Regions from separate parts of the Staphylococcus agnetis genome, predicted to be linked through region 1. Evidence: riboswitches for the same ligand, from Rfam matches in the RefSeq annotation. Region 1 holds a riboswitch; each other region holds the start of a gene.
The links. Region 1 has a riboswitch for S-adenosylmethionine ahead of GJE18_RS09495 (Na+/H+ antiporter NhaC family protein). Riboswitches for the same ligand answer to the same signal wherever they lie in the genome.
Positions count from the first base shown of each region.

Region 1 (10,239 bases):
GTGACGACAGTAAGTATCGCAGAGATGAACCCTACTTATGATGTCGATCAACGTACCGCTAAACTTATTGGTCAATTCTTGTCTCATTTTATCCACTATTCGTAAAATCGATATTTAGACAAGTACAGTCGTGTTAGGCGCCAAAATGAGCCAGCTGCAGTCATTAAATATGAGTGTGGCTGGCTTTTTGATGATTTAAAAAGGTTGGACTCAATGCTTGACAATGAGTGATTTATTGAGAGGTTTCTCAAATTTATAATCTTTAAGCATGTCGAGAATGACTCGAGTGCCGTAGGAAAGCTCTCAAAATCTTAAAACATTGCATCATGAACAAAACCACTTCTATATACGATGTACCGCCCAGTAATTTTGAATTTTGTCTAATAGCGCTGTCATTTGGGGCGTGAATTGTCTGTTTTTAGCAACATTAATATATATAGTTCGCTCTATTTTAGGTTGAATAGGAATGGCGTCAAGGTGATTAGTCTTAAATGATTGGTAGTAAATTCTAGGTATCACTGCATAGCCCATTTGCTGATGAACAAAATTTGTCGCCATTTCAAAGCGTTCTACTTCCATGACGATATTTGGACGTGCTTGCAAATGTGTGAAATAGTCATCAATATGTTTTCTTACTTGATAGGGCTGTATTGGTACAATTAAAGGTAAATTTTGAATGGATAATGAAGTTTGCCCTTTAAATGTTTCTCTTGGTGTCAATACGACATAATCTTCTGTATATAATGGGATGGATGTAATTGCTTCATGTTTAATTTTGTCATTGGACAGCCCTAAATGAATTTCAAAATCAAGTAAATGTTGCGTTAAAGTATCTAAATCTAAAATTTCAGTAACTTGATAATGTTGATCGACATGTTCAAGTTGATGTTGTTTTATAACTGTAGCAACCCAATGAGCAGTTGATTCGAGAATAGAGAGTTTAATTTTTGGTGTTTGACTCAATTTTAAATCATACATTTGTTCTAAAGTTAAATGATATTGGTTCACTAATTTTTGGGCATGATTATAAAATTGAATGCCTTTTTCGGTAATTGAAATATCTTTTGTTGTTCGCTTCAGTAATGCGTAGCCTAATTGATCTTCCATTTTTTTAATGGTAGCGGTTAAAGAGGGTTGACTTATATGCAATGTGCGCGCAGCTTTTGTAAAGCTATTTTGGTTCACCACTTCAATAAAATATTCCAGTTGAACAATTTTCATCTCAACACCGTCCATTTATAGTTTTAAGTTATTAATAATTAGTTTATTTATATTGGTCATTAATATCTTAGCATATTACAATAAAAGTGTGGATGGTTCGAACCATTTTAAATATTCATGTATGCCATGCTTACAGTGCATGGCACAAGGAAGAAATGATTGGTATTGTTTCCATGATAATGGGAGATTGAGGTTGAAGGGGTGTGTATTAAAATGACGCAACCTCAAACGTTAGAACGAATAAAAGGCTATAAGATGTGGCGTTTTTGGTTACTGAGCTGCATCGGTATGATTTGTTTTTTTATACCTATATCGATTCGTGGAACAGAAACTATTATAGTGGATCACATTCATTTAGCCATACGTGCGCGATTAGGCCATGCGATGCCCTATGTAGCATTGGGACTCATCATGTTAGGGGCTATCGTACCAATGATACGTAAGGATTTTGCTCGATCTAAAACAGAAGCAGTGATTGTGCTTTTTAAATGTTGTGGTGCAATCATAGGTATAATGTACGTCTTTAAATTTGGACCTTCATTTTTGTTTCGTCCAAATTATGTTCCATTTTTATTTGAAAAATTGATGTTGCCACTGAGTGTATTAATACCTGTTGGTGCAATCGCATTATCATTACTCGTAGGATATGGCTTACTCGAATTTATAGGGGTATTGATGGAACCTATAATGCGGCCTATTTTTAAAACGCCAGGTAAATCTGCTGTTGATGCAGTCGCTTCATTTGTAGGAAGCTATTCTCTTGGGCTACTCATCACGAATCGTGTCTATAAAGACGGTATGTACAATAAAAAAGAAGCGGTCATTATCGCAACGGGCTTTTCTACTGTGTCCGCCACATTTATGGTGATTGTGGCACGGACATTGAATTTAATGGGATATTGGAATTTGTACTTTTGGCTTTGTTTAGTTATCACATTTGTAGTAACAGCAATCACAGCCCATTTGCCACCTATTTCAAATGAAAGCCAAGATTATTATAAAAATCAAGAAGGGGGATCACCTTCAAACATTGAAGGTAATCGACTTCTTGCCGCTTGGGAAGAAGCGAAACGCCAATCGCATCAATCTTTACCATTATTCAAAAATATAGGGGTGAATGTGCGTGATGGTTTAGAGATGACTATCGCTATTTTACCTACAATATTATCAATTGGATTATTAGGTTTGATAATTGCCGATTATACCCCATTTATTGATTGGCTTAGTTACATTTTTTATCCATTTGTTATGATATTTCCTATCCAAGATCAAACACTCATAGCCAAAGCCTCGATGATATCACTGATAGAAATGTTTTTACCATCACTACTTGTTGTGAAGGCAGCACTGGAAGTACGTTTTGTCATTGCGATTACAAGTGTGTCGGCGATTATATTCTTCTCGGCACTAGTGCCATGTATTTTAGCAACAGAGATACATATTCCATTATGGAAGTTAGTCGTGATTTGGTTTATACGTGTTGCACTCACGCTACTCATTACAATACCAATTGCGTTACTCATATTTTAAACAAAGGGAGAGATGAAGAATGTCTAGAGAAATTAAAGCGAAAAAAGGCCTCGAAATTGAATGTAAGGGTTGGGAACAAGAAGCTGTTTTACGTATGCTCTATAACAATTTAGATCCAGAAGTGGCAGAGCATCCAGACAAACTCGTGGTTTATGGAGGCATTGGTAAAGCAGCGCGTAACTGGGAAGCTTTTGATGCTATCGTTAAGACGTTACGTTGCCTTGAAAAAGATGAAACAATGCTCGTTCAATCAGGGAAGCCAGTCGCAGTATTCAAAACACATGAAGAAGCACCGCGTGTATTATTATCCAATTCGGTGCTCGTACCAAAATGGGCGAACTGGGAACATTTCCATGAACTCGATAAAAAAGGGCTCATGATGTATGGTCAAATGACCGCTGGAAGTTGGATTTATATTGGTTCTCAAGGCATTGTACAAGGTACTTATGAAACGTTTGCAGAATGTGCGAATCAGCATTTTAACGGTTCATTGAAAGGAACCATTACATTAACTGCGGGTCTCGGTGGCATGGGAGGTGCACAACCGTTAGCAGTTACGATGAATGAAGGGGTGGTCATCGGGGTAGATGTAGATGCGTCACGTATTCAAAAACGCATCGATACACGCTACTGTGACATTATGACGCATTCGTTAGATGAAGCGTTAGAAAAAGCAGAAGAAGCTAAAAATAATGGTCAAGCGTTATCTATAGGATTAGTAGGCAATGCGGCTGAAATACATCATGAAATTTTGAAACGCCAATTCAAAATTGATATCGTAACAGACCAAACGTCTGCGCATGATCCATTAAATGGTTATGTACCTGAAGGATACTCATTAGAGGAAGCTGCGCAACTTCGTGAAGCAAATCCTGAAAAATATGTGCAATTAGCATCTCAGTCTATGAAAAAACATGTTGAAGCCATGTTGCAATTTCAAGAACAAGGTGCCATAGCGTTTGATTACGGCAATAACATTCGTCAAGTCGCTTTCGACCAAGGGTTAAAAGACGCATTCAACTTTCCTGGTTTTGTGCCCGCATATATTCGTCCATTGTTCTGTGAGGGTAAAGGACCGTTCCGTTTTGCAGCTTTATCTGGAGACCCTAAAGACATTGAACGTGCGGATCAACTCATGCGTGAGTTATTCCCTGAAGATGAAAAATTAATGCGTTGGCTCGATATGGCAAGTGAGAAAATTGCGTTTCAAGGATTGCCATCTAGAATCGCATGGCTCGGTTATGGCGACCGTGCAAAAATGGGTCTCGCATTAAATGATCTGGTACGTAAAGGTGAAATATCTGCGCCAATTGTAATTGGACGAGATCACTTAGACTCAGGTTCAGTCGCTTCACCCAACCGTGAAACAGAAGCGATGAAAGATGGTTCAGATGCGGTAGGTGACTGGGCAATTTTAAATGCGCTTGTGAATACTGCGGCAGGCGGTTCATGGATTTCTGTACATCATGGTGGCGGTGTAGGTATGGGTTATTCACTTCACGCAGGTATGGTTGTCGTTGCTGATGGGTCTGAGCGTGCAGAACGTCGTTTAAAACGAGTATTAACGACAGATCCGGGTATGGGTGTGGTAAGACACGCGGATGCAGGCTATGACATTGCGATTGATACTGCCAAAGATAAGGGTGTAGATATTCCAATGATAACAGGTAAAGGTGATGACAAATAATGAATGATTTAATAATCCAAAACATTAAACAATTAATTTTACCCAAATCAACAGAACGTCCTTTAAAAGGTGCAGACTTAGATGAACTGAACATCGTAGAAAATGGAACAGTGGTTGTTAAAGACGGCAAAGTTGTTTATTCGGGACCTTATACAAACGATTTTGAAGCAAAAGAAACAATTGATGCGACAGGCAAAGTGGTGTCACCAGCTTTAGTAGATGCGCACACGCACCTCGTACATGGAGGGTCACGTGAACATGAAATGTCTTTAAAACGTCAAGGCGTGTCTTATCTTGAGATATTAGAACAAGGCGGGGGCATCCTTTCAACAGTAAAAGCAACACGTCAAACGAGTGAAGATGATTTATTCAAAAAGGCAGAACATGATTTACTTACAATGATGCACCATGGTGTATTAGCGGTTGAAAGTAAAAGTGGCTATGGTTTAGATAAAGAAAATGAATTGAAACAACTTAAAGTATCACGTCGCTTACAAGACAAATATAATTTGGATATGCGTCATACGTTTTTAGGCCCTCATGCAGTACCCAAAGATGCATCATCGAATGAAGCATTTTTAGAAGACATGATTGCCTTGCTTCCTGAAGTAAAGGCCTATGCCGATTTTGCAGACATTTTTTGTGAAACAGGTGTATTCACTATTGAAGAATCTAAACGTTACATGGAAGCCGCTAAAAAAGAAGGCTTTAAAGTTAAAATTCATGCCGATGAAATTGATCCTCTAGGTGGATTAGGACTCGCGATTGATCAACAAGCCATTTCAGCAGATCATCTCGTAGCATCAAGCGATACTGATAAAGCAAAATTGAGTGACTCAGATACGGTAGCGGTACTATTGCCTGGAACAACCTTTTACTTAGGCAAAAATGATTATGCTGATGCACGAGGTATGATTGAAAACAATGGTGCCATAGCGATTGCAACGGATTTTAATCCCGGAAGTTGCGTAACAAATAATCTTCAAATGGTAATGGCTATTGCGGCGTTGAAATTAAAATTATCACCGAATGAAATTTGGAATGCAGTTACAGTGAACGCAGCGAAAGCGATAGATGTGGATGCAGGCACTATTAATAAAGGGGATAAAGCAAATATTGTGATATGGCATGCGCCAAATCATGAATATATTCCATATCATTATGGTATTAATCATGTTGAAAAAGTAATAAAAGATGGTAAAGTAATCATCAATCATGACATTGCACTAGCTTAAATTTGATAAAATACATTGATATATGACGTTCTTGAAATTTATTTCTGAATAAATTTTGAGAACGTTTTGTATTAGAATGAGGCATGCTTGATGATAATGAGGATATATGGAAATTTTATTGAAAATAAGATGCTGTATACGAGATAATATGACTATTCATTCAAAACGTGTTAATAACATCTCAGCGTTTTAGGTCATTGTTAAATAATCAATAAGGGGGAGTTCTATGTCTTATCGGTTTGATCAAATGGTCTCATGGAGACGTCACTTTCATATGTATCCCGAGCGTTCTAATGAAGAGTTTCAAACAACTAAAAGATTAAAAGCGATATTACGAGATATGGATGTGTCAATTTTGGATGTTCCACTTCAAACAGGTTTGATTGCAGAAGTAGGGCAAGGTGATTCAATGATTGCGATACGGTCTGATATTGACGCACTTCCAATCCATGAACAAGCGACTGTTGCATTTAAATCGCGTACTGAGGGCGTGATGCATGCGTGCGGTCATGATATTCATATGGCGAGTGTACTTGGCACAGTGGAACGACTTAAAACGATGGAATCTAAATTAAATGGTCGTGTGCGTATCATCTTTCAAGCTTCTGAAGAACTCGGGTTTGGTGCAAACCGTGTAGTGGAAACAGGTGTCTTAAATGGTGCAAAAGCCATCTTAGGATTTCATAATGATCCAACTTTAAAAGTAGGTCAGTGGCGCTCTAAAATTGGAATCATGACATCAAATGTTGATCGCTTTAAAATTATCGTTCATGCTAAAGGAGCCCATGCGGCCATGCCGCAAGATGCTAAAGATCCGAGTATCATCGTGGCACAATTGATTCAAAGTTTTCAAAGTATTGTGAGTCGTAATATTGCTCCCTACGAGGAAGCAGTGGTAACTATTGGTCAAATTCACAGTGGACAGACATGGAATGTCATTCCTGATCATGCAATCGTAGAGGGAACTGTACGTACATTTGACCATGACACACAGCTTAAAGTTGAAACACGTATGAAACAAATTTGCAAAGGTGTTGCTACACAATTTGACACTAAGATTGATTTAGAGTATCTCAAAATAACTAAAGCTGTTAATAATGAAGAGGCGCTCCATAAGCTCGCAGTTCAAGCCGCTAAAGAAGCGGGCTATGATGTTGCGGAGTTGGTGCGTCCACTGACAATAGGAGAAGATTTTTCGGGTTATCAGGCGATAGCACCAAGTTATTTTGCTATGATAGGCTCCGAAAGTGACTATCCTTTACATCATCCGTTATATCAACCAGATGAACGTATTTTTGAAAATGTCACAGACTATTTCGTAAATGCCATTCAACTCATTTTGAAATCATCATAGAGATTGACGAATTACAAAATTTCATGTAAAGTTTAACAGTAAAATTAAATACTTCATATCAAGAGAAGTGGAGGGACTGGCCCTTTGAAACTTCGGCAACATGGTCATGCGTGTGCCAATTCCAGAAGCTTTGAGGCTGAAGATAAGAAGTTCGGGAAACGATATCAGGTCAAGCCCTAATAGTATGTATGCGCATGATGTACTATTAGAGTTTGACCTTAATTTTTGTGAGGAGAAAAAAATGTCTACAGATTTTAAAGATAAAATGAATGGTTGGGCTTTACTACCTTTAGTTGTATTTATTTGTATATTTTTAGGCGCAGGTATAATTACGAAAGATTTTACATTTATGCCACTCAATGTAGCAGCAATTATTGGTGTAATTATGGCGCTATTGATGAACCGAAAAGAAAATTTTGCGCACAAAGTTGAAGTGTTCGCAAAAAGTGCTGGTCATCCTAATATTATTTTAATGATGTTTATTTTTATATTAGCAGGTGCTTTTTCTAAAACTGCTGAAAAAATGGGCGGTGTTGAATCTATTGTCAATTTTGGATTGTCGATGATTCCACAAAATTTATTGATAGTAGGGTTGTTTATTATTTGTATGTTTGTTTCGATATCGATGGGAACATCGGTTGGAACAGTGGCAGCGATAGCGCCTGTAGGATTTGGGTTGAGTCAAGCGACAGACATTCCAGCTGCATTAGCGATGGCTACTGTGGTAGGTGGTGCGATGTTTGGCGATAATTTATCGATGATTTCTGATACGACCATTGCGGCAGTGAGAACGCAACGTACACAAATGGCAGATAAATTTAAAGTGAATTTTCGTATCGTTTTACCGGGTGCGATGATTACAATCATCATTTTATGGGTACTTACACTCGGTAACCACGTTAATCATGGACAAAGTTATGATTACAATTTTATTAAAATCATCCCTTATTTACTTGTATTGATATTAGCTTTAATAGGCATTAATGTCGTGCTCGTATTGTTAGGTGGGATTTTACTATCTGGAATAATTGGCATTGCTGACGGTTCGTTTAATTTAGCAGGGTTTTTAAAAGCTGCTTCAGAAGGTATAGTGGGGATGGAAGATATTGCAATCATCGCGCTCTTAATTGGTGGAATGATAGGACTTGTTGAGCATAATGGTGGGATTAATTGGCTATTGCACAAAGTGAAAAGTAAAATTAAATCACGTAGAGGCGCAGAATTTGGTATTGCAAGTCTCGTAAGTGTGGCGGACATTTCTACTGCAAATAATACGATTTCTATTATTATGTCAGGTCCATTAGCGAAAGATATCGCTGATGAATATGAAATCGATCGACGTAAATCGGCCAGCATTTTAGATATTTTTGGTAGTGCATGGCAAGGTTTTATCCCTTATAGCCCACAGCTGATTGCAGCAGCAGGTGTTGCGGGTATTTCACCTGTGATGTTAGTCCCATATTCTATTTATCCAGTAATGTTAGCTTTATGTGGGATTGTAGCCATCATCTTTAACTTACCAAGACTTAAAAGCAAATAGTATGTATATAAATGGCTAAAGGGTATAATGAAGGAATATAGTGAGATTGCAACGATAACAGTTCATAGTGCAGTGATAATGGTACACCTTCTATTAGATGAGAAGATAGTGTCACTCAATCTCTAGATGGGAGACTTTTAAGCACGATACAATGTTTATAATACTATGATGCTTACACATTTTAGTAAGATATGGTAATGAATCATAAATAGGATGTTTAATGATAGAGAAAAAGGTTTTAAAGTGAGGAGAATCGCCATGAATAATACGCATAATGAACGGGTCGAAGTTAAAATAGTTCGATTATTAAAAACTTCACCTGAGTTTGCTTATCAAGCTTGGACAGATCCTGAAATGTTGCGTCACTGGTTTATGACTACATCAAGATCGAATAAAACAATCGAAAGTGATGTGACAGAAGGGGGTCACTATTTAATTATTGACCAACGCCAAGGTAAAAAAATACGTGTAGAAGGTACTTATCAAACATTAATTCCAGGAGAACACCTTTGTTTAACGATTCAAATGCCTGATTTCAGTGATCAACAAGATGATATCAATGTGTACTTCGAAGAACGCAGTCCGGGCATTACACAAATGACATTTTTCTACAAAAGTGAAGTGCCTAAAGAAAGACGTTTAACGCAACTTGAATATAAACAAAAAAAGAAAGAATATCATGATAGTACTGTACACGGTTTTGAAAATATGTTTGATACGATGCAGCGGTATATTGAAGAACAAACACTCAATGAATCAGGGCAGTAGCCTCGAGTTCAACATAAAACCTGCAAAATTCTGGAGAATGAATTTTGCAGGTTTTAAAAATTTTAAAGTCAATGCTTGATCGTGATTACCATCGTGTATTTAAAAAGATTCATCATTGGCAAATCGTCTATATTATTTAATTTAAAGCTCAAAACTTTTATGAGATACGCGTAATATGAGATTGTGGATGTGACGGCGCGTATGCTTGATAGATATCAATATGGTGACACGCTAATAGACTTAACATTGTGCCTGCTTCTTCAAGTGTTGATGTTAAAGTTAAAATATTTTTACGTATAGTATATTTTAATTGTAGCGTTGTACCATGGTGAAGAATATCAATGACTTTATCTTTAATAAATGGGTCTGTTAAGCCATCAATGTAAAATTCAAAACGACGCTCTGTCAATGCGAGTTGATCAAAAGGTATCAATTCTTGTTCAAATTTTGAACGAATCACTTGATAAATAACATAGTGATGGAATCCTAAAAAGCTCAGCAAATAGGGCAATGTCTGTTTTTGAATATGTACACGAAGTACATACGTTTTCTGAGTCTTAATAAATTCGTGTTGAAGTGGAGAAGGTAGATTCACATGTTTTAACAATTGACTTAATTGAGCTCGATGTTTGCGTCGATTTAACTCAGAGATATGAAGGGTATAGCTTTCTAATTTATCAATAAGCATGACATTTCCTCTTTTTAAATGTGATTTATTAAATCTATTGTATCATTCTAAATTTCAAAAAGCATTAGGACTAAAGACGTAAACATTTCGCATTCCTATTTTATTTACATAAATAGTGTTGTCATTCGTTATTCATTGTGTTAATATTCTGAATATTAAAATAATAACGAGGTGACAACAATGCTACGACAAATTGGACAATTTGCTTCAAAAACA
Region 1 covers NZ_CP045927.1:1,843,646-1,853,884, reverse strand. Annotated here, with positions in the region: gene hutG (formimidoylglutamase) at 1-105, shown strand, start outside; gene GJE18_RS09520 (LysR family transcriptional regulator) at 343-1,221, opposite strand; gene GJE18_RS09515 (YjiH family protein) at 1,435-2,751, shown strand; gene hutU (urocanate hydratase) at 2,771-4,438, shown strand; gene hutI (imidazolonepropionase) at 4,438-5,673, shown strand; gene GJE18_RS09500 (amidohydrolase) at 5,900-7,027, shown strand; SAM riboswitch class I at 7,080-7,176, shown strand; gene GJE18_RS09495 (Na+/H+ antiporter NhaC family protein) at 7,269-8,567, shown strand; gene GJE18_RS09490 (SRPBCC family protein) at 8,826-9,335, shown strand; gene GJE18_RS09485 (hypothetical protein) at 9,493-10,023, opposite strand; gene GJE18_RS09480 (bile acid:sodium symporter family protein) at 10,204-10,239, shown strand, end outside.

Region 2 (10,239 bases), 450 kb from region 1:
ATTTTTTCTTTTCAATACGTGCTTTTTCAAGAGCTTCCTTATGCTCATGATTTAATTTTTCTTCTTTAGATTGAAACTGATTCGAATACGTTTCTTTCACTTTTTTCTTACTGCGCAAGGCAAAGAGAAACATGATTAGAAACAAAAGTGCGAGGGCACTCGCAACGATTAACCCAATTTGAATGGGATCTAATTGTGACATGAACAATTACCTACCTTTTCTTCATTTGCTTTATTATCATCATTATATAAAAAAGCGAATCAAATCGCGAATCTTAATTAAGAAAACTTTATTTTAATGCTTCTACTGATTGTTTAAGAATATCGATCTTATCCGTTTTTTCCCATGGAACATTAATATCATTGCGTCCAAAATGACCATATGCAGCAGTTTGTTTGTAAATAGGACGTTGTAAGTCTAACATTTTAATAATCCCAGCAGGTCGTAAATCAAAGTTTTGTCTTACCGCTTCAATGAGGATACTTTCTGAAACTTTGCCTGTCCCAAACGTGTCGATTGAAATAGATACAGGCTGCGCGACACCAATTGCATATGCAATTTGGACTTCACATTTATCTGCTAGGCCTGCAGCGACAATGTTTTTAGCTACATAGCGTGCAGCATACGCAGCAGAACGGTCTACTTTTGTCGGATCTTTACCCGAAAATGCACCGCCACCATGGCGCGCATAACCGCCGTAAGTATCAACGATAATCTTGCGCCCTGTAAGACCTGCATCCCCTTGAGGACCACCGATAACAAAACGGCCTGTAGGATTGATAAAGAACTTTGTATCCTCATCGATTAACTTTTTATCTACTGTAGGATAAATCACATGTTTCTTTAAATCATCTTGAATATCTTTTAATTCAATATCTTCATGATGTTGTGATGAAATAACGATAGTATCAATACGTTTTGGTTGATTGTTTTCATCATATTCAACAGTAACTTGAACTTTACCGTCTGGTCTTAAATAACTTAACGTACCATCTTTACGCACCGTTGTTAAGCGTTTAGACAATTTATGAGACAAATCAATTGGTAATGGCATAAATGTATCTGTTTCGTTAGTGGCATAACCAAACATTAATCCTTGATCGCCAGCACCCGTATTTAGAACCTCATCTTGATTATCTTCACGATATTCTAAAGCGCGATCCACACCTTGTGCGATATCTGGCGATTGTTCATCGATTGCTGTAAGCACTGACATTGTTTTGTAGTCATAACCATATTTTGCACGCGTATAGCCGATTTCTTTAACCGTTTCGCGCACAACTTTAGGAATATCTACATATGTACATGTTGTGATTTCACCAGCGATTAACGCCATCCCCGTCGTAACAGTCGTTTCACATGCTACACGCGCATTAGGGTCACCTTTCAAAATTTCATCTAAAATCGCATCAGAAATTTGATCGGCAATTTTATCTGGATGTCCTTCAGTAACTGATTCTGAAGTAAATAAGCGTCTATTGTAAGTCATATTAAGCTCCTTTAAATTTTATTACGAAGTTCTCTCTGTGACTGAGCCAATAAAAAAAGCCTTTCACACTATAAAATAGAGAGAAGGCCTTTAACGTCCATTCGCTCTTATCGTTCAGACTATATATGTCTGCAAACGGTTTGGCACCTTTCTTCTATTGAAAGAAGAGGTTGCTGGGTTTCATTGGGTCCATGTCCCTCCACCACTCAGGATAAGAGAATCCGTTAGTCCTATATTACATAAATTTTTTAATAGTGTCAATTCAGTTTCGTCTTATGTTACACAAATATAAAAGCGATTTAACAACCTAATTATTTTACTATTTTTCTCTCCAAATTACCTAATTTTGGTATGGATTATGAAATCAATGTGTTATACTCTTGAATTGTAAAGGCTTACATTGCCGAAACAACTATTGGAGGGATAAAATCATGTCGTTTGACACACAAGCAATTGACGCTTTAAAAGACAAGCCTTCATCTCATTTTCAACTTACAACAACAGAACTTTATAACAAAATATTAAAACGAGACGAAGCTGAATTAACAGAACTCGGGGCCATCAATGCAAAAACGGGCGTTTATACTGGACGTTCTCCAAAAGATAAATATATTGTAGACAATCCTCAAGTAAAAGATGATATTGATTGGGGCACAATTAATCAACCTATTTCAGAGGAAAAGTTTTTAAACTTATACTATCAAGTGATTGATTATTTGGACAGTAAAGATGAGATATTTGTTTTCAATGGTTATGCAGGTAGTGATAAAGATTCACAGCTCGATTTAACAGTCGTCAATGAGTTTGCGTGGCATAACTTATTTGCACAAAATTTATTTATCAAACCAAACTCTAAAGAAGAGGCTGCAAAAATAAAAGCTGATTTTACGATTATTTCTGCACCTACATTCAAAGCAAATCCAGAAAAAGATGGCATTCGTTCAGAAACCTTTGTAATCATTTCGTTTAAGCATAAAACGGTTTTAATCGGGGGCACGGAATATGCAGGCGAAATGAAAAAATCTATTTTCTCTGTGATGAATTATTTATTACCAGAACAAAACATTATGAGTATGCACTGCTCGGCTAATGTAGGTAATAAAGGTGATGTTGCATTATTCTTTGGATTATCTGGTACAGGTAAAACCACTTTATCCGCTGATCCAAATCGTAAATTAATCGGTGATGATGAACATGGATGGAATGAAAATGGTGTCTTTAATATTGAAGGTGGCTGTTACGCAAAAGCCATTCATCTGTCAGAAGAAAAAGAACCCCAAATTTTTAATGCCATTCGATATGGTACTGTTTTAGAAAATTGCGTTGTAGATGAACATGGTTATGTGGATTTTGATGACAATAAACTCACTGAAAATACACGTGCTGCATATCCAATTCATCACATCGACAACATTGTCGTACCATCTAAAGCATCTCATCCAAATACCATCATTTTCTTGACTGCAGATGCATTTGGCGTGTTACCTCCAATTTCTAAATTAACCAAAGATCAAGCGATGTATCATTTCTTAAGTGGATTTACATCAAAACTTGCAGGGACAGAACGTGGTATTACAGAACCTCAACCCTCATTCTCAACATGTTTTGGCGCTCCATTCCTACCGTTAAATGCTAAAGTATACGCGGATTTACTTGGTGATTTAATTGACAAACATGATGTGGATGTATATTTAGTGAATACAGGTTGGACTGGTGGTAAATATGGTATCGGAAATCGTATCGAACTACGCCATACACGTAAAATGGTGAATGACGCTATTAGTGGCAAACTAAAAAATGCTGAGTTTGAAAAAGATCATATTTTCGGATTAAATATTCCAAAAGCGGTTGAAGATGTACCTACCACAATTTTACAACCAATCAATGCATGGACAGATAAAGAAGCCTATACTACGCAAGCAAAAGAATTAGTTGAGCGTTTTAAAGAAAACTTCAAAAAATTCGGTGAAGATACTCAACATCTAGAACAAACTGGTGGCTTTAAAGGATAAATCAAAAGCTGTGATACATGATTTTCATGTACCACAGCTTTTTTTATTCTCTTCAATCGTCTCCATCCAAGATTGTATATATGCTAAAACTTTTTGCATCGCTTTAGGCTTAGGGACGTGTCCCTCTTCTAATTGATACAATGTGTCGAACATCACATCTTTTTGTTGAAGTCGTGCTTCTAACACATAGGCATGCTTAATCCCCACTTGGTGATCCTTGCCTCCATGAATAATGAGTACAGGTGGTGATGATTTCTCGATGAATTTTAAGGCATCCCGGGCTTCATATGCTTTTATTGCTTTTTGAGGATGACCTATCATGCGCTTTAACATGTCTCTTAAATCTACGCGTTCTTCAAACATTAATTTTAGGTCACTTACACCACCCCAAATGATATAGCTATGCACAGGAATACGTTGAAAAGTTAATAAACCTTGAATACCACCTCGCGAAAAACCTATAAAATGGATATAAGCTTTCGGATATTGAGATTTTAAAATCCTTGTTGCCACCTCGACATCATTTAAATCTTCGCCGGCGAATTCATCTCGTCCTTCACTGCCGTTATTCCCTCTATAATAAGGCGCAAATACGAGTGTATGGGGCTGAATAAATTGCAGCAACCGCGCTAAACGAACACGCCCCACTTGTCCTTTTCCACCTCTTAAATAGACAATAATACGTTTCACACATTTTTTGGGTGTGAGGCATAACCCTTTTACAATTAAACCATCTACGTAATAAGACAATTCTTCAACAACATGTGTTTGAATATCTGCAGGCATTAACTTACGTGTCGTAAAATCCAAGCTCCGTCATCCTCTCAACACATTTTAAAATGGCTGGGTCTTCTAACAAAAAACTTTTATCACCTTTAGGCACCTCTTCAATAGATTGAAAACGAATTGGGCCATGCGTTTCAAAATAGTCTACTTTAGGCTCAATCGCATCTATAATACAGACATAAACATCCTTTGTGAAAGACCGTTGCGCATTTGTTACAGTATATTGCGCAATATAGTAAGCTGTCTGTAAATGTCCACCTGTTTCCTCATAAATTTCCCTCGCTAACGCCTGAAGTGTTGATTCTCCTTTTTCACACTTACCCCCAGGGAACTCTATGCCTCTCAGTCGATGCTTTGTAAATAACATTGTATTACGATACAATGTTAAACCTAACACATGATCTCCCGTAGGTTGGTCATTAGGTTTGCAATAACGTAATTTAATATGTTGATTTTTCTGGTCAATAAACTCCAATTCCTTTTCCCCTTTACAAACTGTGTTAAAATTAAGCTAAAATAATAAGAGGAGGCCCAAGCTTGAGACAACTATTTATATTACCTATACGATTTTATCAAAAATTTATATCTCCACTCACACCGCCATCGTGTAGATTTTATCCAACATGCTCAAACTATACCATAGAAGCGATTCAGGTTCATGGTGCGTTGAAAGGCACGTGGTTAGGGATTAAACGTATTTTAAAATGCCATCCCCTACATAAAGGCGGCTTTGATCCTGTTCCTCTTAAAAAAGATAAAAAGCACTAATATGGCTCTAAAAGTTGACGATCAATTTGAGGCGGTTCAAATTTCAATTCACCTTGTTGAAGTTGACCTGACGTCTCACATAAATCATGTTCAAAGTAATAGCCGTGCGGTGTCACATCTCCTGCAAAATCACCATGAATACTAATTAGGGCTGTAAAATAACGACTTAAAGCCGTTTCATACATGCCACCAATAACGACTTTTAAACCTTTGTCTTGCAAATATGTCATAGCACTTAATGCTCTATCGATGCCTCCAAGACGAAATGGTTTAAGTACCACGACTGAAATCGGATACGTATGAATCAGTTGTAAAATACGTTCTAATGACGTAGCAGACTCGTCAATCGCTATTGGTGGCAGCATCCCTTTATCCCCCATCAACCTTAAATCTTCAAAAGGTTCCTCTATATATGCAATCTCTTCTTTCCCTAATGCATTTAAAGTAGGAATATTTGCCTCAGTCAAAGTTTGATTGGCATCTATACTCATTGGCACATCAGGATAAATCGTACGTATCATATGCACTTGTTCTAATATATCTGAAGACCACTTTAATTTTAGACGTGCAGTGTCATTCAAATTTAAAACTCTTTCATTGAAGTCCCCATTAATCGTTTGAACGGTTGGCACATTAAAAGTAGGTAGTGTATGAAATATCGGATATATTGCCATTATTAATGTAGCACGTGCAGCTGGCTTATCATTTAACTTATCTAACCAAGCTATAACTTCTTCAAAACGCGTAAATGTTTGATTTTTAATTGAACAAAACCATTGTGAAATGGCATGTTTAACATCGATAATTGTTTCTTTATAATACCAGTTGGTCTCAAATACATTTGCTTCTCCAAACCATTCTTTGCCTTGCTCATCAACCAAACCTATTACAAGAGTTTTCCGTTGTGTCATCGTTGTTTTAGGCGTCATGATAGGTTGTTTGAATTTTGGTGAAAAATTATAAAAATGAATGTCTATGAATTTCATTTTTCTACCTCTACTAAATGTTGACGTTGTAATTTTCCAGTACTTGTATAAGGTAACATTTCCACTATATAAATCGCTTTTGGAAGTTTAAATTTTGCAAGTTGCTCTTTCAAATAGTTTTCTAAAATAGGAATCACAGTTTCACCGAGTTCACTCACAATATATAATACGGGCACCGCACCCCATTTATCATCTGGTGTCCCTACACACATCGCATCTTTAACACCTTTTAGTGATTTGGCTTTCGATTCAATTTCAAAAGGATACACATTTTCTCCACCACTAATGATTAAATCTTTTCGCCGGTCATATATCGTTACATAGTCACCATCTATGCTTGCTATATCTCCAGTGTTAAAATAACCTTCCTCGTCAAACATTGAAGCGTTAATTGATTCAGGATAAAGATAGCCATTCATAACATTATCACCTTTAACAAATAGCACCCCATGCCCATCACTATTCACGTCTTTAATTTTTATACATTGTTGTGCACTTACACATCCTACCGTGTTAGGACGTTGATTCAACATTGCTGGTGATGCAGTTAAAAATTGAGAACATGTTTCAGTCATGCCAAACGAGTTGTAAATTGGAAGCTGATATTCTAATGCTTTTGTAATCAATGTACTATCTAATTTTGCACCACCAAGAAGAATTCTCTTAAGCGTGTAAGGTTTCTTCAACCCTGATTGCATTAAGCGAATTAACGTTTGCGGAACAAGCGAAAGATGTGTAATGTGTTTATGTTGTATGCATGCTAAAATAGCTCCAGCGTCGAATTTTTCTTTTAAATACACTGTAAACCCATACAAAACACTTCTAATAATGATACTTAATCCCGATATGTGATAAATAGGTAAAACTGTTAGCCATCTTGACTCATCTGAAAATCCCAATGTTTCATAACAGGCTTGAGCACTTGCTTGATGATTTTTGAAAGTTTGCGGAACTGCTTTTTGAGGTCCAGTTGTACCTGATGTAAACATAATCGATGCGATGCGTTCCATGTTAAGAGGTTGTCGTCTAGCATTCGTCGTTGAATGAGAACATAATGCTGTATAGTTCATAATATGAAATTCTGACGCTAACTCAAGTGGCAACGTCGTAATAACATCTCTTACTTTGATTGAATTCAGTTGTTTTTCAATTTCATGACGTGTTAGACGATGGTTAATCATGACGATTTCAATACCATACAGCCAAGCCGCATGAATACATATGATGGCTTCAATTGAATTATTTACATATAATCCTATACGTGACCGTTCAAGTTGATTGAACTGTGCGCCTAGCTTCACAGCTTGATCATAAAGCGCTTTAAATGTTAATACACGCGTATCCGTCTCTACCGCAATTTTATTTGGCGCTATACGCGCTTGTGTTTCAAGCCAATGTTCCATGTATTAAACCTCCAACCACTATCTATTACCTATTATAATGCTAATTTTAATGACTTGCATAAGAATGACTCAAAATATTGACCAATTACTAATAAAGCGTGCTTTCTATTCATTTTAAGCACATACATATTAATATAGACAAGTGTAAAATTAGCAAACAACTCTACATCACACCTAATATACCACGCTAACTAAAGATGTATATAAAATTGGAATAATGTCATTACAAATTACAGAATAGGGTAAAGTATTAAAAATAAACATAGAGGTGAAAAAATGGAGAAAAAAACACTCATAGAGAATTATATTGATTTAGCAGCTTCTAACAATTTAAAACTCGCAATTACATTAAAAGGTAATGTTGTATTTGGTAAACCTTATACATCAGATCATAGTGATAAATTTCAACAACAATTAAAAGAAATTAGTAATGACATTCAAGCGAATTTAAAATCACCCATTGGTTTTAATCTTAAAGATGTCACATTAGTGTCTGGAGATAAAAGCACATCGTTAGCGCATTTATTTATTTTCGTAGATGATATTACTGCTGTAACATTAGTAGATTAATGATTTATTATATGAATCGTTTATATATTCAAAATTGACCACAATAATCACTGTTCAATCACCTTCAAAACACTTTTTCAAGTGACTTTTGAAGGTGTTTCAAGTATGTATTATTCGTTTACAAATGAGCATATTAATTTAAAGCTAAAGTTCTCCTCAAACACTTTAGTAACGCAATATTCAGTATACTAGTTACTGCATACGCCATCGTTTTATTCAAGCGTGAATAAGGTTGTAAGGCACGAATGCTCTTACTATAGTAACCCTATAAATTACGTGTTTCTCATCCCTTTCTGTCTACGTAATGATGCGGGCGATTTGAGCAAAAACGTTGGTTTAGAACACAATATTTCCAACTCGTTTTGTCTCAGTCATTTATAGTTATATATTATTACAATTTTAATATATTTTTTTAACAACACCTTATACATAAAAAGAACTGAGACATACGAGCCCCAGTTCCGCTATGGCATCACACATTGTCTTAAAGTATGTGCGCCTTCAATATTATTGTAAGCTTTTACTTTCATTGTTTTGTTTATTACGCTCGTTTTTTTGTTGCCATTCTTTTCGTGTCATAACATCATCTACTTGCATGTTTACTTCTACAACTTCTAATCCAGTCATATGTTTGACTTGTTCTTTAATCATTTCAGTCACTTTACGGAAAATTTTAGGTGCTGATTCACCGTATTCCAAAATAACTTTTATATCAACCGCTGCTTGCTTTTCACCTACCTCAGCACTCACACCTTGTGTGACGTTATTACCATTTGAGAACGAACCACTTATGCTGTCTACAAAACCACCTTTCATATCTAAAATACCATTGACTTCACGTGCTGCAATACCAGCAATTTTTTCAACTACTTCATCTGTGAAAGTAAGACTATTTTTGAATTGTGGTTCACTTTGAGCGTTTTTTTCTTTTTCTTCACGTACTTTATCATTCACACCTGTTTGTTCATTATAAGCTTGTTTGAAATTTTGATTAGCCATCTAAAACACTCCTTTTAATTAATATTTTTCATCTAAACTAACTAAGTCTATTTATGAAATTCAAGAAATCTTGTGTACAATCTTTAATATACCCTAATCCTATTCCTACTAAACACAAAAAGGTTATTAGGATAGTTTTCCAAAAACCAAGTGTAATAAATAAAATAGCTAAAATTAGAAATAAGAAAAAGCCAATAATACGCCATTGATATGCACGAAAAAAAATCGCTAACGTATCAACTGTAGCTTGGTGTGATTGGTGATTTTCATTATTATTCATGGAAACCCTCCTTTTTACAACTATACAACACGTGGCTCATTTGAATTTTTTCGTTGATCACGTATATTTATCTCAAGGGTACGCACAGGTATCTCCGTAAAGTGTTCCACACGTTCTTTAATGTCGTTGCGAATTTTCTCATTGAGCGTTTGTACATTTGTTGTACTTGTTGGTACTAAATAATCTACTTTGATATCAATATAACTATGATTCTTCTTATTATAAAGCTTAGAGATTACGTTAGGTTGACGGATATCATCATATTGTTTCAACGTATCGTAAACTGTATTTTCAATAGATTTACGAGAAATATAAATATGACCGTCACTATAATCTTTATATAAACCTGGTTTTCGATACGTCGGTTTAAATGCGCTAAAGAATAATATTAAACCGATTAAAATTAATAGCCCTGCCAATCCAATCAATAATGGTTGAAACCAAATGAATTGGTAAAAATAATTTTGATATTGTTTTATGGATTGATGATCTATGTACATAAATAATAGAAAACCAACAATCACAACAATCAACAAGCCTAAAATAAAGTTCTTCAATCTTTTCATTATTATTCTCACCTCCTGAAAACATTAACTACTCTTAAATCTACCCTTGAAAAAATAATGAAAAACCTAATATGATAAAATTTATTAAAAGTATTCAATACCACGTCTTGCTTTCTTGATTTGAAAATTTATTATTCATTTTTAATATTATATAATTGAAAATGATAAACCGAGAAATTCATCATAATGTGTTCTCAATCTTCACATAAAAAAATCGGGTTTTTATTTAGTCACTTTTATATGAAATATCATAATTTAAAAAGGTATAATGCAGTTTCAATTTAGTGGATTTTGAAATAGGATAAGGCTAAAAATGGTGTTATGTTTGAAACTAGAGACGAAAGTGACATGAGTCAACAACGGATGAATCATTCTCAAA
Region 2 covers NZ_CP045927.1:1,394,765-1,405,003, forward strand. Annotated here, with positions in the region: gene GJE18_RS06900 (nuclease-related domain-containing protein) at 1-202, opposite strand, end outside; gene metK (methionine adenosyltransferase) at 291-1,490, opposite strand; SAM riboswitch class I at 1,595-1,708, opposite strand; gene pckA (phosphoenolpyruvate carboxykinase (ATP)) at 1,922-3,502, shown strand; gene GJE18_RS06915 (alpha/beta hydrolase family protein) at 3,527-4,312, opposite strand; gene ytkD (RNA deprotection pyrophosphohydrolase) at 4,293-4,763, opposite strand; gene yidD (membrane protein insertion efficiency factor YidD) at 4,826-5,056, shown strand; gene menC (o-succinylbenzoate synthase) at 5,053-6,042, opposite strand; gene menE (o-succinylbenzoate--CoA ligase) at 6,039-7,445, opposite strand; gene GJE18_RS06940 (hypothetical protein) at 7,722-8,015, shown strand; gene GJE18_RS06945 (Asp23/Gls24 family envelope stress response protein) at 8,523-9,014, opposite strand; gene GJE18_RS06950 (DUF2273 domain-containing protein) at 9,052-9,294, opposite strand; gene amaP (alkaline shock response membrane anchor protein AmaP) at 9,315-9,860, opposite strand.
Region 2: another riboswitch for S-adenosylmethionine. It lies ahead of metK (methionine adenosyltransferase); the one in region 1 lies ahead of GJE18_RS09495 (Na+/H+ antiporter NhaC family protein).

Region 3 (10,239 bases), 160 kb from region 1:
TGACGCAGGTGGTACGCTAATTAAAATTGTAGTTGAAAATGGTGGTCAGCGTACGTACGAAACACGTCTCACTACGGATATAGAAAACGTAGCAAATTGGTTAAATGAACAAACATGTTCCAATATTTGTATAACAGGTGGCAATGCGAAAGCACTCAATGATTTACTCCATTGTGATGCTAAACAATTTATTGAATTCGATGCTGCTGATAAAGGTGTTGAGCTTCTTTTAAAAGAACAAGGTATTGCATTAGAACGCTATATTTTTACTAATGTTGGAACAGGGACATCTATTCATTTAGCCGATGCACAAGGTCAACAACGTGTAGGTGGTATTGGTACCGGTGGCGGTATGATACGCGGATTAGGTTACTTATTAACTGAAATCAAAGATTACACACAACTCACAGACCTAGCACAAAAAGGAAATCGCGACATCATAGATTTGAAAGTGAAACATATTTATAAAAATGATACCCCACCTATTTCTGGTGAACTGACTGCGGCGAATTTTGGACATGTTTTATTAAATTTAGACAAAACATTTACGCCTGCTGATAAATTAGCTTCACTAATTGGTGTTGTAGGTGAAAGTGTTACCACCGTATCCATTCATGTCGCGAGAGAGCATGGAGCGCATGATGTTGTTTATATTGGTTCATCTTTCCATAATAATCCATTACTCCAAAAAGTAGTCACGGATTATACGATATTACGTGGTTTTACACCTCACTATTTAAATAATGGCGCATTTTCAGGCGCACTCGGTACATTATATTTATAATGAAACGTATATTAATAGCCTTCAAAATTCAATAAAAATGAATTTTGAAGGCTAAACTTTTAGATATGTTATCTCACTTTATTAAAATGTTAATTCATTCGCTAATTTTTGTGCACTTACAATGGTACCAACGACGCCTGGTTTTAAGTCTATTGCAACGTAACGATTGTCATCACGCAATTCGTCTAACCATTCTGAAAACACTTCACCTTCAACGTAAATAAGTTCAAGTGTTTCGAAGTCTTCTTCAGCAACACGCTTCGCTCGCTGGCTTAAACTCCAAACAGGCATGAAATGAGATTGTTCAAAATTATCATTTTCATCACTTACGACCATAAATTGCTTAGTACCTTTACGTGTAAGACCATATACAGTGTCGGTTTTAGAAACATCTTCAACAAATTCTCGAATGCGTAAGCGATCAATATCAGTCATAATATCATTAAAAGCCGATAAAATTTTAATTTCATGACCTTCTGCATCAATCGTCACATTCACAACCGCTTCATCCTCTTCATCAAACATATCGTCAAGTTCATAAGTTGTAAAACGATCGATATCCATCGCCTTAATTTTATCAAATTCAACATTTAGATTTTCGAGATATGCTTTTGCCAAACTTTCCCTCGTCCAAAAGCAAAATAATTGTTTCCCATTATGCAAATGCTTCACAATTTTTTTATCTTTTACTGCGATAAAAAATTGCTCATTTGTCAGAATATCTTTGTAAAAACGTTCATTTTTATACGACATCTTTTTCTCCCTCTCTAAATGAGCTCTTTACGTTGAATATAAACTACTGTCTACATTTCGTCAATGTGACAAAAATAGAAACCATCGCGTATTTTCATATCAGATAACATATACGCTAACAATTTTAGTTCGTTACAAAAACACGCTACTATTGATTATTTTAAACCTGCTTCTATAAGAAAGGCTTGCTCAAGTGCCTCGATTTGTTCAAGACTGTTCGCATGCCAAATGCCTGCAAATCGAGAACTGACATTACGCGTTTTATAATAATCACCATCATAATAAGATAATGGATAAAGGACGCCTTGTCGAACATATTTTTCAATCGCTTGAAAAAACGTTTGTCTGTCGGCTTTAGACACATAGCTATAAAATTTATGATGTTTGCCAGTTAATAAATGATCGAGTAATAACATACTTGTTGAACCATTTTGTCTAAAATTCAAATCAATCGCATAAATGTCCTCTTCTTTATCAACAAGTAAATCAAACCCCGCAACACCTATAAATCCTTTATCTCCACCAATTTTCATAATTTCAAATCCTGCATCAATGACTGCTTGAGGTACATGTATAGCATTAGTATTACCATTATAAAATCCATAAGCATTCGTTAACTGTTTGGCTGCCCCTAGGTAAACAATACCTTTATCAGGGTGTACGGCATATTGCACACAGTAATTTTCTTTAGCTTCCACACATTGTTCAATAATGATAGTTTGTGTGGCTTCTTTCGCATTGTCAATACGTGCTACTGCTTCATCTAAATCTGATTGATTATAACATATCATCACGCCATACCCACCTGCAGTAGGTAAATCATCTCCAGGTTTTAAAACAAGAGGTAGTGTCCAATGTTCTAAAGCATGATGAAGCATCTCAATATCTACCACCTCTCTTTTAGGTAGATATTTACCTTCTGTCCATTCAGGAATCCTTGCCTTAGTATTTAAATCAACAAACATCTGCTTATTCATCGCATAGCGTGTACGGTGTATTAAATCTTCACCATGCACATACTGTGTATAAATGCGCTTTTGATCTTGTTCAGTAAGTTGTTTTAATAACTGTTCATAACTTTCTTTATCTTTGAATGTATAAATATTGTTCGGTATCGTTTGATTCACATAATTAAACAAAATTTGTAATTTATCAGTAACACTGGCCTCATGTACAATGACTGGCATATCAGCAATCAATAATTCTCGTCCTGTTAAAAAATTCGATTGATGCTCGTCTGGTTCTAACCATGGATTAGAAATATAAGATGGACGTGATGTATATACGATATCATCAGCGTATAAGTCTCCCAATTTTAAACGTAGATGGTCAGTCATTTATAATTTCTCCCTTAATAATTGATGTTCCTTTTGAATTGTGGCTAACAAATCATAATCTTGAAGTATACTTGCTCCCATTAATGCAATAATTTTCGCACCTTTAATTAACGCCTTATCTCCCATAGGGCTTGCTGCTGCTTCTCTAAATCGATGTGTGTGACCAACTAAGCTACGCGGTCCTATTTTAATATGTGGATGAATCGTAGGCACTACATGGCTCACATTACCTGTATCAGTCGAACCATAACCAAAATCATCATGACTGACTTCTTCCCCTAATTCTGTTGCATAACGTTCAAATAAAGCATCAAGTTGTGGTGATTTGATAAATTCGTTTACCCCATTTTGAATCGGTCCAAACTCATAATTACAACCTGTTTGAATGGCTGCGCCTTTTGCAATTTGATGCACGCGTTCTGTTAATATATCGAGAGATTTCCTCGTCGTTGCACGTGTATAAAAACGTGCATGTGTATAATCAGGAATGATATTCGCCGCTTTACCACCGTCTAAAATGACGCCATGGACACGTTCTGATTTATGAATGTGTTGTCTTAATTGTGCTATACCATTAAAAAAGCTGAGCATTGCATCTAAAGCATTCTTAGCATCTTCTGCATTTTCAGATGCATGTGCACTCTTGCCATAGAACTGGATATCTAATACATCTACAGCAAGCGTATGAATCGTCGGATACGTGTCGTTTCCTGGATGAATCATCAGCGCAATATCCACATCATCAAAAATCCCCTCTTTGACGTAAGATGCTTTTGCGCTACCGTTTTCGCCACCTTCTTCAGCCGGACACCCAAAAACAATGACACTGCCTCCTAGTTCATCAATCACTTGTTTGAGCGCGATACCTGCAAGTACACTAGCGGTCCCTATAATATTATGTCCACACGCATGACCTAATCCCGGCAAGGCATCATACTCTGCCAAAAACCCTATCGTTGGTCCCGGCTCTTTTGCCTCATAGGATGCGATAAAGCCTGTTGAGTGGCCTGCAATATCCTTTTCAATATTAAAACCGTGCGTTGATAATTGGTCTATTAAAAGACGCGACGCAAATAATTCCTCATTCCCTAATTCTGGTCGATCATGTATTTGGTGACTCATATCTAAATAATGTAAGCGATGATTGTCTATATAATCTAAAATGCGCTGTCTTACTGATACCAAAGTAATTTCTCCCTTCAAAAACAAAAAGTTATCATACGTGATGTAAGTCTATTAATAGACGCACATCAAACGTTGATAACCATTTGTATGTCATTTATCTATCAATAGTCAAATGCTATTGTTGGATTTAGCACCTTTATCGTTACTCGATGAGGTTGCAGGGCTTCGTAGGGCCAATTCCCTCCACCACTCTTGATAAATTGTTATTTAATTAGTACTCATTTTATCGGAAATCGACTGATTTGTCATGCTATTTTTATTATTTACACAATTTCTCACTGTTATGTCACATACCCAATTAAGGCATCATTCTCATCGTCATCCCCCTTTATAAATAGGTTCGGTCTCATTCCTTCATTCAATGAAAAGGCATCCCCCTTTGATACAATGAAAGTTATGTTAAAATGAAAATAATAAAGGAGGATGTCAATATGCCAAAAATGAACGTAGAAAGTTTTAATTTAGATCACACAAAAGTAGTTGCACCATATGTACGCCTTGCAGGTAAAATGCAAGGGGAAAATGGAGATGACATTTACAAGTATGATATTCGTTTCAAACAGCCAAATAAAGAACATATGGACATGCCAGGTTTACACAGTCTCGAACATTTAATGGCTGAAAATATTCGTAATCATTCAGACAAAGTCGTAGATTTAAGTCCAATGGGATGCCAAACAGGTTTTTATGTGTCATTTATTAACCATAAAGATTACGATGATGTATTAAATATTATTGAAAACACGATTCATGACGTTTTAAATGCTAATGAGGTCCCAGCGTGTAATGAAGTACAATGTGGTTGGGCAGCTAGCCATTCTCTTGAAGGAGCAAAAACTATTGCGCAAGCATTTTTAGATAAGCGTCATCAATGGCATGATGTATTTGGAGAAGGTAAATAATCTTATATTGATTTCACTTGTCACTTTCTTTTAAAGCCTATTTAATGATTAAGGTGCGGTGCATGGAGAATAGACAAGCATCTCCCTTAGCGAAAATTCATTAAATCATATAAATAAGGGTTGAAACATCACAATCCTGTATAACAAAACAGGCAACAAAATTCATGCATACATGAGAACTTCGTTGCCTGTTATTCATTTATGTTTCTTAATTTAATCTATAAGAGCAAAAGTAAGAGAATGATAACATTACTTTGATTGCTTACTTAACCGAGACTGCTGAGGCATCAATCTGAAACCAAACATCCATTATGAAGTAAGACACCTAGAAAAGCAAAGTGTTGAAACAATTAAATGTGAAATACTTGAGTTTCATCCACTTAATTATAAATGACGTATCCATTTCATTAACTGAAACTGTAACGGGATACGAAGATATAATAACGATTTTGGCAATTGGAGGCCTTCTATTTTGTCGATATGTCGAGCCATATAAATATTTGCGGGTAGTACAGCCCATAAAAAAGCAATCATGATATGTTTAAATACATAACTCGGACGACGTATGAATAAGCCAATTCCAAAAACGATTTCGCACACACCAGTAATGAGGACCGCCGCTTTACGGAATGGTAAATAATGGGGTACAATTTTGCGAAATGTCGTTTCACGCGCAAAGTGTAAAATCCCTATGAACACAAATAAAATGCCAAATACAACGCGTTGAAATCGCTTCATAATCAATCACTACTCCGTAATTACTTTATAAATCAATTTTGGCGTTTCTGCAGAATCAGAAATTGTAATATTGTCATATAATTTTTGTTTAACCGCTTCAACATCTTCTTGATTAGCATGAATTGTGAGTAAAGATTCTCCCTCTTCAACTTTATCACCAATTTTTTTATGAAGTACCAGTCCGACAGCTAAATCAATGTCATCTTCTTTAGTTTGACGCCCTGCACCTAACATCATTGATGCTATACCAATTTCATTTGCTACCATTTCAGAAACAACACCTGACGTTTTCGCTGGTAATTCAAATGTATATTGCGCTGTTGGCAATTTTGATGGATCATCTACAACAGAGGCATCTCCACCCTGATTACTTAAGAACGTTTTGAATTTTTCAATCGCAGCACCGTTATCAATCACTTCTTGTAATTTTACGCGCGCTTCTTCTAAAGTTTCAGCTTTTTTAGCTAACACGACCATTTGTGCACCTAATGTAAGTACGAGTTCTGTTAAATCTTCAGGACCTTCTCCTTTAAGTGTATCAATGGCTTCTTTAAGTTCTAGGGCATTCCCAATGCCCAAACCTAATGGTTGGTTCATATCTGAAATAATCGCCATCGTTTGACGACCTACTTGATTTCCAATTTTAACCATTGCATGGGCGAGCGCTTCGGCATCTTCTACCGTTTGCATAAACGCACCGTTACCTGTTTTAACATCAAGTACAATCGCATCTGCACCCGCAGCAATTTTTTTACTCATTATGGATGACGCTATTAACGGAATAGAGTTGACAGTTCCAGTTACATCACGCAATGCATAAATCTTTTTATCCGCTGGTGTTAAATTACCTGTTTGGCCAATAACAGCAATTTTAGCTTCATTTACAAGTTTGATAAATTCAGCTTCAGATATTTCAACGTGGAAACCCTCAACAGCTTCTAATTTGTCAATTGTACCACCAGTATGACCTAACCCACGACCACTCATCTTCGCTACAGGAATGTCTAAAGCAGCAACAAGTGGTGCCAATACAAGTGTCGTTGTATCACCGACACCACCTGTAGAATGTTTATCAACTTTAACACCTTCAATATCAGATAAATCAATTTGATCTCCTGATTCTACCATTGCCATCGTTAATGCGGCGCGTTCTTCATCTGTCATATCTTGGAAATAAATTGCCATTGCTAAACTCGACATTTGATAATCCGGAATTTCCCCTTTTGTGTAACCGTCAATAATAAACTTAATTTCCTCAGACGTTAAGGCATGTCCATCACGTTTTTTAGAAATCATATCCACCATTCTCATGGTAAATCCCTCTTCTCTTTATTATGATATATTCCATATTTATTATACACGATATATTCCATTCTATAAATTAAAGACATGCCAATTTAAAGAAGAAAACATTGACTGTCACGGGTCTGACAAACATTGCAATCATCGACATTTAGGCTGCAATCTGTTATGTTTAATAGGATAAAATTAATAAAAATAAAAGGAGTTGCTTTCAATGACTAAAGGCACACCACATATTCAACCTAATGGTAAAAAAATAGCCAAAACTGTTTTAATGCCAGGTGATCCACTACGTGCGAAATTTATAGCTGAAAATTTCTTAGAAAATGTTGAGCAATTTAACGACGTACGTAACATGTTTGGTTACACAGGAACTTATAAAGGTAAAGAAGTATCGGTTATGGGTTCTGGTATGGGTATTCCAAGTATTGGTATTTATTCTTATGAACTCTACAATTTCTTTGATGTTGATACAATTATTCGTATTGGTTCATGTGGCGCAATGCAAGAACACGTAAACCTATATGACATTATTATCGGTCAAGGGGCTTCAACAAATTCTAATTATGTAGATCAGTTCCAGTTCCCTGGTAACTTTGCCCCACTTGCTGACTTTGATTTAATTGTTAAAGCGAAAGAAGTGGCAGATAAAATTGGTGCTACGACACATGTAGGTAACATTTTATCTTCTGATACATTCTATAATGCGAATGAAAACTTCAATCAAAAATGGATTGACATGGGTATTTTAGGTGTCGAAATGGAATCAGCTGGCTTATATTTAAATGCCATTAAAGCAGGTAAAAAAGCACTTGGTATTTTCACTGTTAGTGACCACCTATTAAGAGATGAAGCCACTACTGCAGAAGAACGCCAAAATTCATTTACACAAATGATGGAAGTTGCATTAGAAATCGCAGAATAATTAAAAACTAAAGCGTATACATGAAAAAGCCTTCAAAATTCATTTTCAAATGAACTTTGAAGGCTATTATTTTTATCCTTATACGTTTAGCATTCAACTTATTATACACGCGCGGTGCTTTTACATTTTAATTTGAATGCTTGGCTAGCCCTTTCACATCGACATATTGTTCACCAATAAAATAGCTTCTTTCAGACTCACGAACTTTAGCCCAAGTCGTTCGCCACATATGGTTACGATTTTCAGCGAATAGATGGTAACCGAAATTACGAATTGGCTTTGGAATCAGCCAAACGCTCAGGGCTAACCATTTAAATTGTTTTAATTGATAAATAAGTTTGATAATTGCTGTAGATTGAAAATACAAGGATGATCCTTCTTGTAAAATCACACTATTATAGCTTAACACTTCTGGATGCACTTGTTGTAGCTGTTCACCAGCCTCGCTTTTTAATGGCACAAATTGATAATTTCTCGGTAAACCATGTCGAATTAACCAAATGACATAATTGTAACAATAAATACAACGATCATCATAATATACGATAGGCACTTGTATCCCCCCTCAATGGACTATTTATATATTTAATTGTAAAGTCATTGAATCAGTTTTAAAAACAAAACGCCTCTATGTATATTAATCTTAAGCTTACGTTAAGTTATATTTATGCTAGCGATTCTTGCTGTTTAAAATAGGCTTGTTCATCTTTAGATAATTTAATAATTTTAAAGCCAATAAATCCATATAGAATCGAAATGATTGGAACGATAAAATTTAATATAGCAAATGGTGCATACTCAACAACAGACACACTTAACGTTGAAGCGATAAAGACGCCACACGTATTCCAAGGAACAAAAACAGATGTGAGTGTCCCACCGTCTTCTAGTGCACGCGAAAGATTTTTAGGGTGTAATCCTTTATCGATAAATGTGGAAACATACATGCGTGACGGAACGATAATTGAGATGTATTGTTCTGAACATGTAAGGTTTGTGCCAAAACAAGAAACAATTACCGAAGCGATCAATGACCCCGTGTTTTTAGCGACTTTTAAAATTACGCTAATTAAAGCTTTTAACATACCTGAGTACTCTAATAAACCACCAAATGTCATGGCGACAAGTGTTAATGATATCGTATAGAACATGGATTCTAAACCACCACGGTTGAATAACTCATCAATTGTTTTGTTGCCTGAATCGATTTCATAACCAGTTTGTAATGCTGTAACCGCAGTCACCATAGAATCACCTTGTACAAAAATTTGTACAAAAAAACCTAGAATGATACCGACTACAATCGCAGGTAATGCCGGCACTTTTAAAGCAACAATAATAATGACTATTAGTGGCACTACAAGCAACCAAGGTGAAATAATAAATGCATTGTCTATCGCATTCATAATATTATCAATGCGACCTTGATTTAAATGATCACTTCCATACATTTGTCCCAAAATAAAAAACACGATAAGACTAATGATTAAGCCAGGTATTGTCGTATAAAACATATGGCGAATGTGTTCAAATAAGTCGACATTAGTAAGTCCAGATGCTAAATTTGTTGTATCTGAAAGAGGGCTCATTTTATCACCAAAATACGCACCAGAAATCACTGCACCCGCAACCATGCCTGGTGATAAACCCATACTAATCCCTATTCCCATTGATGCAACACCTACAGTAGCCATAGTAGACCAACTACTACCAATAGCTAATGCCACAATGCCACAAATAATACACACGACAGATAAAAAGTATGTAGGTGATATTAATTTTAAACCGTAATAAATCATCGCAGCGACAATACCACTACCGATCCACGCTCCAATGATAAGTCCTACTAACATGATAATAACAACTGCTGGAAGCGCGTGACGAATCCCCTTATACATCATCTCTTCGACTTCTTCCCATTTATAACCGTGACACATCGTAATAATAATCGCTACACATGTGCCGATTAGCAATGGAATATGTGGGGCTTGTTCTAGCTTAACCACCGTATATAACATCGCCCCAATCATTGCTACGAGCGTTAATAACGCAAACCAGACGTTAATCGGCCTTTTTTGAGTTTCCTTATTCATTTAAATCCCTCTCCCCTATGTTGATGTTATCTGAAAATTGAAAACGTTTACGCATATCATACTATTTTCTGTGAAGCGCTTCAAGGCGTTTAAGTATAAAAATTCAAATCATAATGATTACAGATACTTATAGGTTTCCCTTTAATATTAAAAAAGAATTAAATTGAACGTAAGGACATAAGGTAGGTTTATACATGCACTTTCGTCTCAAAGCGCTATA
Region 3 covers NZ_CP045927.1:1,687,751-1,697,989, forward strand. Annotated here, with positions in the region: gene coaW (type II pantothenate kinase) at 1-784, shown strand, start outside; gene GJE18_RS08620 (DUF2750 domain-containing protein) at 866-1,537, opposite strand; gene ldmS (L-aspartate--L-methionine ligase LdmS) at 1,693-2,874, opposite strand; gene GJE18_RS08630 (M20 family metallopeptidase) at 2,875-4,059, opposite strand; SAM riboswitch class I at 4,151-4,261, opposite strand; gene GJE18_RS08635 (S-ribosylhomocysteine lyase) at 4,491-4,961, shown strand; gene GJE18_RS08640 (DoxX family protein) at 5,346-5,699, opposite strand; gene GJE18_RS08645 (pyrimidine-nucleoside phosphorylase) at 5,709-7,010, opposite strand; gene deoD (purine-nucleoside phosphorylase) at 7,216-7,926, shown strand; gene GJE18_RS08655 (thiol-disulfide oxidoreductase DCC family protein) at 8,054-8,479, opposite strand; gene nhaC (Na+/H+ antiporter NhaC) at 8,592-10,019, opposite strand.
Region 3: another riboswitch for S-adenosylmethionine. It lies ahead of GJE18_RS08630 (M20 family metallopeptidase); the one in region 1 lies ahead of GJE18_RS09495 (Na+/H+ antiporter NhaC family protein).